3 linked regions of the Lichenihabitans psoromatis genome follow. The main gene of each other region encodes a partner of the protein of the gene in region 2 in a complex. Links are inferred from orthologs where the notes say so. Each region holds a gene or a part of one and is shown on either strand. Other genes may lie near its edges.

Evidence for each region. The genes of interacting proteins can lie anywhere in the genome.
Region 1: the proteins of dnaN (region 2) and dinB are in contact, whole or in part, in a solved structure (PDB 1OK7), measured with the Escherichia coli proteins. The link is inferred for Lichenihabitans psoromatis from one-to-one orthologs.
Region 3: the proteins of dnaN (region 2) and EY713_RS21315 are in contact, whole or in part, in a cryo-EM structure (PDB 8GIZ), measured with the Escherichia coli proteins. The link is inferred for Lichenihabitans psoromatis from one-to-one orthologs.

Annotation. Positions count from the first base shown.
Region 1 is NZ_CP036515.1:2,681,135-2,683,999, reverse strand. It holds dinB (DNA polymerase IV), read left to right. Parts: upstream 1-800; coding sequence 801-1,931; downstream 1,932-2,865. Other genes in the region: EY713_RS12490 (glutathione S-transferase family protein), read left to right, coding at 2,010-2,865; EY713_RS12500 (ATP-dependent helicase), read left to right, coding at 1-744. UniProt on the Escherichia coli protein: Poorly processive, error-prone DNA polymerase involved in translesion repair and untargeted mutagenesis. Copies undamaged DNA at stalled replication forks, which arise in vivo from mismatched or misaligned primer ends.
Region 2 is NZ_CP036515.1:4,157,193-4,160,136, reverse strand. It holds dnaN (DNA polymerase III subunit beta), read right to left. Parts: upstream 2,060-2,944; coding sequence 941-2,059; downstream 1-940. Other genes in the region: iolB (5-deoxy-glucuronate isomerase), read right to left, coding at 2,490-2,944; EY713_RS19455 (hypothetical protein), read right to left, coding at 2,201-2,419; recF (DNA replication/repair protein RecF), read right to left, coding at 1-944. UniProt on the Escherichia coli protein: Confers DNA tethering and processivity to DNA polymerases and other proteins. Acts as a clamp, forming a ring around DNA (a reaction catalyzed by the clamp-loading complex) which diffuses in an ATP-independent manner freely and bidirectionally along dsDNA.
Region 3 is NZ_CP036515.1:4,578,678-4,581,633, forward strand. It holds EY713_RS21315 (DNA polymerase III subunit gamma/tau), read right to left. Parts: upstream 2,465-2,956; coding sequence 536-2,464; downstream 1-535. Other genes in the region: recR (recombination mediator RecR), read right to left, coding at 1-158; EY713_RS21310 (YbaB/EbfC family nucleoid-associated protein), read right to left, coding at 172-495; nudC (NAD(+) diphosphatase), read left to right, coding at 2,804-2,956. UniProt on the Escherichia coli protein: Part of the beta sliding clamp loading complex, which hydrolyzes ATP to load the beta clamp onto primed DNA to form the DNA replication pre-initiation complex.

The sequences.
Region 1 (2,865 bases), 1.5 Mb from region 2 along the record:
GCTCAACGCGTGCTCGATCGGCTCGCCGATGCGGCCGACATCGACACAGCGCTCCGCGAGGCTCCCGCCCCACCGCGTGCCGGGCCGGACTGGACGGAATTCCTGCATGTCGTCGGCCTGATACGTTCTGGCCAGCCCGGCTGGCCGGCCGAGATCGAGCTCGCACGGCTTTGGTACGTGCCGCATCTCGAGCGCATGCACGATGATGCGGCGATGCGCCAGGCGGACCTGTTGCAACTGGAGCAGATCGCTGCCGGTTATCCGTCTCGCGAGCGGTTTCTGACCGAACTGACGCTCGATCCACCGGACGCCACGAGCGATCAGGCTGGGGTTCCCCTGCGCGACGAGGATTATCTTATTCTGTCGACTATTCATTCGGCTAAGGGTCAGGAATGGCGATCGGTCTTCGTGTTGAACGTGGTCGATGGCTGCATACCGTCGGATCTCGGCACGGGCACCCAGGATGAGATCGAGGAAGAGCGCCGCCTGCTGTATGTCGCGATGACACGGGCGAAGGACGACCTGCATCTGCTCGTTCCGCAGCGGTTCTTCACCCACGGGCAATCAGCGATGGGCGATCGGCACGTCTATGCGGCACGGACCCGCTTTCTCCCCTCATCGCTTCTGCCGCTGTTTGCGCTCGGCACATGGCCCCGCGCGAGCCAACAGCCTGAACGCGAGACGAGCGGACGGCAGAGCGTTCGGATCGACGTCGGCGCACGCCTGCGCGGCATGTGGACCTAGCGGGCCATGCGCGATCCCCACACAAGGCTGGAAGCGTTCGGCGCGGCCTGCCCATCATGACGGCCGTCGGAGAGCCCGCCTCGACCCGCGACGCGGCCGCGGAGATAATCGACGCCGAGCCACACCGGAAGATCATTCATGTCGACATGGATGCCTTTTTCGCGTCGGTCGAGCAGCGAGATAATCCGGACCTTCGGGGCAAACCCGTCGCGGTCGGCGGATCGCGAGAACGCGGCGTCGTGGCGGCCGCGAGCTACGAGGCGCGTTCCTTCGGGGTCCATTCGGCCATGGCATCCGTTACGGCGCGGCGGAAATGCCCCGACCTGATCTTCGTCAAGCCGCGTTTTGAGGTTTATAAGGAGGTCTCGCAGCAGATCCGCGAGATCTTCGCCGAACATACCCCGGTCATCGAGCCTCTGTCGCTCGACGAGGCCTATCTCGATGTCACCGAGAATCTGCGGGGTCTCGCCTCGGCAACCGCAATCGCGGAAGACATCCGGTCAAAGATTCGCGCCACGACCGGCCTGACGGCTTCGGCCGGCGTCTCCTACAACAAATTTCTAGCCAAGCTCGCCTCCGACTATCGCAAGCCAGACGGCCTCTTCGTCATCACGCCGCGTATGGGCGCGAGCTTCGTCGAGACCTTGGCGGTCGGTAAGTTTCACGGCGTCGGCCCTGTCACAGCCGCTAAGATGAATGGCCTCGGCATTGCGACGGGGCTGGATCTCCGCCGGCAGACGCTGGCGTTCCTGCAGGCGCATTTCGGCAAATCCGGCCCGTATTATCACGCGGTGGCGCGCGGCATCGACCATCGGCCGGTGCGGGCCGATCGCATTCGCAAATCGGTCGGAGCCGAAAATACCTTTTCGAGCGATCTCACCGCGATCGAAGCCATGCGCGACAATCTGCAGCCGATCTTCGACAAGGTCTGGCGCCATTGCGAGGGCAGCGGCGCACGCGGCTCGACCGTGACCCTGAAGGTCAAATATGCCGACTTTCAGCTGATCACGCGCAGCCGCTCGGTCGCGACGCCCGTCGCGAGCCGGGCCACGATCGAGGCGATCAGCTTCGCCCTGCTCGACGCGCTTGTTCCGTTCGAAAAGGGCGTGCGTCTGCTCGGCGTGTCGCTCTCCAATTTCCGCCATGAGGCACCACTGGCCGCCGCACAACTCGATCTCGATCTCTGACCCTGGTCCGACGAGAAAACGATCGACTCGACGAACGTCGTCATGGTGCTGTCCTGGTGCACGAAAAAGGATCATCCCATGGGACTTCTGGTCGACGGCGTCTGGCACGATCAATGGTACGACACGGGCGCGACGGGCGGCCGATTCATCCGCAAAGACAGCGCTTATCGTCACTGGATCACGCCATCCGGCAGCCCCGGCCCCACCGGCAAGGGGGGCTACGCGGCCGAACCAGGCCGCTATCTGCTCTATGTCAGCCTGGCCTGTCCCTGGGCCCATCGCACCTTGATCGCACGCGCCATCAAAGGGCTCGAGGGCAGCATCGACATCGCCGTCACGCACTGGCTGATGCGGCAGGATGGCTGGACCTTCCACCCAGGACCGGGCGTCATCCCCGATCCGATCCATGGCGCGCAGGTTCTGCATGAAGTCTACACGGCGGCCGACCCGCATTACAGTGGACGAGTCACCGTTCCGGTCTTGTGGGATCGCCAGACCGGCACGATCGTCAACAACGAATCAGCCGATATCATTCGCATGCTCGGCACGGCCTTTGACGAGGCTGGGGCAAGGGTAGGTGATCTCTACCCCGCCGACCTCCGTGAGGAGATCGATGGTTTGAATGCTCGGATCTACGACACGCTGAACAACGGCGTCTACAAGGCCGGGTTTGCAACCACACAGGGCGCCTATGAGGAGGCGGTCACTCCCCTTTTCGAGACCCTGACTTGGCTGGATAAACGGCTGGCGGACAATCGCTACCACTGTGGGCCGCATCTCACCGAGGCCGACATCCGCCTTTTCACGACACTTATTCGTTTCGATGCGGTCTATATCGGCCACTTCAAATGCAACCTGCGTCGCATCGTCGACTATCCGAACCTCATCGCCTACACGCGCGATCTCTACCAGACGCCGGGGTTCGGCTCGACCG
Region 2 (2,944 bases):
TGCGCCAGCACCAGCCCGACCACGAGTGCCTTCTGCTCACCTGTCGAGGCGCGGGCGGCCTCGACCGCCTTCGGGCCGTGGCGAACGAGAAGATCCGAGACATGCGGGCCGATACTGGTTCGCCCCGCGGCCATGTCGCGCGGTCGGCTGCTCCGCAGCATGTCTCGATAGAGGTCTTCGACCTCGACGGCCGGATGGCGCTCCAGCAAGGTCTCGACATCGCCCCGCAGCATCACGTCGGCCCAGGGAAAAGGGGAGGCGTCGTCCCGTGTCTCCGCGATCAGCGCGACCAGTCGAGCGACCGTTTCGGCCCGTGCGGCCGCGACCGCGACCCCGAGCCCGGCGACTTCGTGTTCGGCCGCCTCGGCCCAGGCGCGGTTCAAGGATCCGGCGCGTCCATCCTCAAGAATGCGATTGCGGTTGCGGAGCGCGCGATCGAGGGCATTGACGCGTGTCGCATGGTCGGCGTCGACCGTGAGCACGATCCGATCCAGAAAGCGGCGACGCTCCGTGGCCGGGCCGGCGAATAAACCATCCATCGCGGGCGTAAGCCAGACGACGCGCAGATGATCCGCGAAGGATTTCGCGGACGGTACGACGGCGCGATCGATCCGGCAGCGCCGGGCCGTCGACCCCTCGCTGGTTTCGATCCCGGTTCCGATTTGCCGCACCGACGCGCCATGATGATCGCTGTCGTCGAGCTCGATCGAGACGGCCCAATTACCGGAACCGCCGGCGCGCGCGAGATCGGCGGCGTCGGCCCGCCGCAAACCGCGGCCCGGCGTCAGCATCGACAACGCTTCGAGCAGATTGGTCTTTCCAGCGCCATTGTCGCCGGTCAGCAGAACCATCTGGCCGGTGACCCGGATATCGAGGGCCGCATAGGACCGAAAATCGGCGAGGATCAGCCGTCGGATCGTTGGGAAGCGGGTGGCCGCCCTCAAACCCGCATCGGCATCAGCACGTAGATGGCGGAAGCGCCCTCTCGATCCTGGACCAGCGTCGGCGAGCCTGAATCCGCCAGCTTCAGCAACGCCGTGTCGTTGTCGAGTTGCTCGGTGATGTCGAGCAGATAGCGCGCGTTGAAGCCGATATCGATTGGTGCGGCGTCGTAATCGACGTCGAGTTCCTCGGTGGCCGAGCCCGAATCCGGGTTGGTGACGCTCAGGATGAGCTTGCCATCGGCAATCGCCAGCTTCACGGCGCGTCCACGCTCCGACGAAATCGTCGAGACGCGGTCGACGGCCGCCGCGAACGGGCCCTTCTCGACCGTGAGAAACTTGTCGTTGCCGGTCGGGATCACACGGGCATAATCGGGGAAGGTCCCGTCGATCAGCTTGGTGGTCAGGATCACGCCACCGAACGTCAGGCGGATCTTGGTCGACGAGAGTTCGAGCATGACGTCGGCGGTCGGATCCTCGATCAGCTTCTGGATCTCGGAGACGGCTTTCCGGGGGATGATGATGCCCGGCATCTCGACCGAGCCCTCCGGGGCGGGGATCTCGACCCGCGCCAGTCGATGTCCGTCGGTCGACACCACCCGCATCACGGCGCGGCCTTCGACCTCCATCGTGTGCATGTAGATGCCGTTGAGGTAATAGCGCGTCTCCTCCGTCGAGATCGCGAATTGAGTCTTGTCGATCAACTGCTTGAGCTGGGCACCTACGAGCTTGAAGCTGTGCGTGAGTTCGCCGGCCGACAGATCCGGGAAATCGCTCTCGGGCAGACATTGCAACTGGAAGCGCGAGCGGCCGGAGCGAAGCACCAACTGGCTTGTGTCGCCGGTCATCTCCAGCGTGACCTGCGAGCCATCAGGCAGCTTCCGCACGATATCGTGCAGCGTATGGGCCGGCAGGGTGGTGGCGCCCGGCTGCCCCACATCGGCCGGAAGCGTCTCGGTGACTTCGAGATCGAGGTCGGTGGCTTTCAATTTCAGCGCACCCGCCTCGGCGCGGATCAGCACGTTCGACAGGATCGGGATTGTGGTCCGTCGTTCCACGACGCGATGGACGTGGCCGAGAGATTTCAACAAGGCCGCGCGTTCAAGAGTGACTTTCATGGCGGCTCACCGATCGCTTTAGACACATCGCCACAGCTTCGGCCAAAGCCGTCGCGGGGGCCGCGACTTTTGCCAAAGTTTGGGAATTACGCAAGCGGCAACGCCGACCCATCGGGTCGAAAGCGTGCCGATCATGCAGGTTCAGCCGATCAGACGCCGAATGCGGGACTGTTCGGTCGCATAAATCTGCGCTTCCGATTTCAGACTTTCGGCATCCTGGGTCGCGTCGGGAATATTCTTGAACCAGCGCATCGTCAGGTCACGGGCTTTGGGCGGGATTTCGTAGAGGTAGATATGACCGTGTTCCGTGTGCCAGACGACGATTTCGTCGTCGGTTGCACGCACCAGTTGAAAGCTCACGTCGGACCCTCGGATGTGTGAGCCGTTACTCTGGTGCCGAATTGAAGCGAGGATATGGAGACGCCGGCGCTTAGCCGACCATCCATTCATGGTCCGGGTCGTTGTAAAAACGCCAGATCCGCTGCGGGCCGGCCATCACGTTCAGGTAAAACAGGTCGTAGCCGTGGGCTGCCCCAACCGGATGATAGCCGCGGGGCACTAGCACGACGTCTCGGTCGCCGAACGCCATGGTCTCGTCGAGCGAGCGGTCGTCCGTATAGACCCGCTGCACGCCATAACCCTGTTTGGGGTTGAGGCGATGATAATAGGTCTCCTCCAAAAGGCTTTCGGCCGGCAAGGCGTCGCGGTCGTGCTTATGGGGCGGATAGCTCGACCAATTGCCGCTTGGCGTCATGACCTCCACCACCAGCAGGCTTTCGGCGATCGGACTGCTGTCGGGAAGGATATTGCGGACATGTCGGGTGTTGCTGCCCTTGCCGCGCGTTTCCTGTCCGACCTTGTCGGGGCCGATCAGGACGGGCGGGC
Region 3 (2,956 bases), 420 kb from region 2 along the record:
GCGAGCGCCATCGCGTCCGCCAGCGGGCCGAGCAGGTCCTCGCGCTTCCGCATCAGATGTAAGGCGGCGCGACGGGCCGAGCGCGGCCCGAGCCCCGGCAGACGAGCCAGGAGCTGGATCAGGCGCTCGATCTCGGGCCCGGCGACACGATCGGCCATTCTGAAAAGCCGCTTAGAACGGCAGCTTCATGCCGGGCGGCAGGGGAATGCCCGCCGTCACAGCCTTCATCCGCTCTTCGGCGACCCGCTCGGCCTTGCGGCGCGCATCGTCGCTGGCCGTCACGATCAGATCCTCGAGGATTTCACGCTCGTCTTCCTTCATCAGCGAGGGATCGATCGTGATGCTCTTCATCTGGCCCTTGGCGGTCAGCACGAGCCTGACGAGGCCGCCTCCCGACACGCCTTCGACCTGCAACTGTTCGAGTTCGGCCTGGACTTCGCCCAGACGCGCCTGCATGGCCTGCGCCTGTTTCATCAAACCCATCACGTCCTTCATGACCCGCTCCTGCTGCGACACCCCAGAATCATCATCGATTCTAGAGGTCGTCCTCGCTCAATCCATCATCCGGGTCGCCCGCATTGGGGTCCCCCGCATCTGCGTAACCCACTTCGTCGTCGCCCATCACCGGCACCGTCGGTTCGGGTGGCGGCAGATCCGGCTTCATGTCGGTCACATCGACGATGCGGCTCCCGGGAAACAGTTCCATGATCCGGCTGACCACGGGATGCGCTTCCAGAGATTTGCGCCGCGACGCGGTCTCGGCATCCGCCAATTCGCGCAAGGTCGCACCGCCGCCATCGCGTGCGACCGCCACCATCCAACGAATGCCGGTCCACTCGTTGAGCCGACGCATCACATGGGCCGCGAGCTGTGGAGACGCGCCCGGAACCGTCTCGAACTCGATACTGCCCGGCTCGAAACGAACGATGCGAACATCCTTCTCGAGCGCCATCTTCAGCTGAATGTCACGATTGGCAATCGCCAGAGCCACGACATCCTGCAGTGTCTGCGGGAGAACAGGCGGCGACGCAGGCGCGGCCTGCGGAGCGAGGCTCGCCTGAGGCGGGCTGGCCACCAGTGCGGCCTGCGGCACGGATTGCGGCAGGGCCCCGCCAGAACCAAGCCGACGCAACCCGCCAACCGGTGGCTCCCCGGATGAAACCCCCGAAGGCGCGGTCACGCTTGCAACGACGGCTTGTGGCGCGGCACCACCAGCCTGAGCGGCGGACAGCCGCCGGATGACGTCATCCGGCGTCGGCAGATCGGCCGCATAGGCGAGGCGCACCAGCACCATATCGGCGGCCGCCAGCGGTCTCGGCGCATCCTTCACGTCGGCCAAACCCTTGGCCAGCATCTGCCACGCGCGCGTCAGCACCGGCAAGCTGAGCTTGCCAGCGAAATCGAGCCCGCGAGCGCGCTCCTCGCCAGTCAACGATGAGTCCTTGGCTGCATCGGGCACGAGCTTCAGGCGCGTCACGAGATGGACGAAGTCAGCCAGCGCCGCCAGCATCCCGCCGGGGTCGGCGCCTTCGTCATAGAGCGCCTTCATCCCATCGAGAGCGGTCGCGATGTCCCCCTTCATCACAGCCTCGAACAGATCGATGATGCGGGCCCGATCGGCGAGACCGAGCATCACCCGGATCGCGGCCGGGTCGATCGCTCCGTTCGCTCCCCCGCCGCCATGGGCAATGGCTTGGTCGAGCAACGACAGTGCGTCGCGGACGGAGCCCTCGGCCGCACGAGCGATCAGGGCCAAGGCCTCCGGATCGATGCGGACGTCCTCCTTAGCGCAGATGCCGGCCAGATGGCCGATCATGTCGGGCGCCTCGACGCGGCGGAGGTCGAACCGCTGACAGCGCGACCTCACCGTGATCGGCACCTTGTCGATCTCGGTCGTGGCGAACAGAAATTTCACATGTTCGGGCGGCTCCTCAAGCGTCTTCAGCAGCCCATTGAAGGCCGCCTTGGACAGCATGTGAACCTCGTCGATGATGTAGACTTTGGTCCGCGCCATGACAGGGCGATAGCGCGCGCCGTCGATCAATTCGCGGATATCGTCGATGCCGGTATGCGAGGCCGCGTCCATCTCGATCACGTCGACGTGGCGCGATTCGATGATGGCCTGACAATGTGTGCCGAGCGCCGGCATGACGATGCTTGGCGCATCGAGAGCGGGCCGATCCGCGGACGCCGGTAAATGGTAGTTCAAAGCTCGCGCCATGATGCGGGCCGTCGTGGTCTTGCCGACGCCGCGCACGCCACAGAGCAGATAGGCCTGATGGATCCGGTTGAGATCGAAGGCGTTAGACAGGGTTCTGACCATCGCGCTTTGCCCGATCAGATCGTCAAAGCTGGACGGGCGATATTTGCGGGCGAGAACGCGATACGGCGTCGTCGGGACCGGCGCAGGACGGTCGGAGACGATGCCGGACAGCATTGCGGATGCGGGTGGCACGTCGCTCATGATCGTCTCGAAAAAGGGGCCGGCACACGATGGCCAGCGGCCCGGGGCGGCAGACGACCTGTCGCGCCAACGCGACGAAAAGCCGAAGTAGGAGGCTGGACGGAAACCCGCTCGGTCTCGTTAGGGCTGCTTCCTTCCGGACCTGACCCGGTTGGCGAGTGAAACGTCAACCGCCAACCTCCCAAGCGCTATTTGGACCATCGAGCCGCGTTCCGCAAGATGGGCCTGGTGCTTCTGCACGACAAGGGATCACCGGTTCGGCCAATCCAGACGAATGATTTCGCTTCGCGAAAAATCGCCGTAGGAAGGGTGCAACACCCGCCTCCGACGGAATCCGACATGACCGACAGCATCAGGACCACGGCCGCCTTCGGCGCGTCGCTGGGCTTTATCGACAATCCTCTCGACCGGATGTCCGGCCGGCGCGACAATCCCGAGGAGGTCGCGTCTTTCCGCGCCGCTCCGCAGACCGTCAGCCTTGTCCTGGCCGGC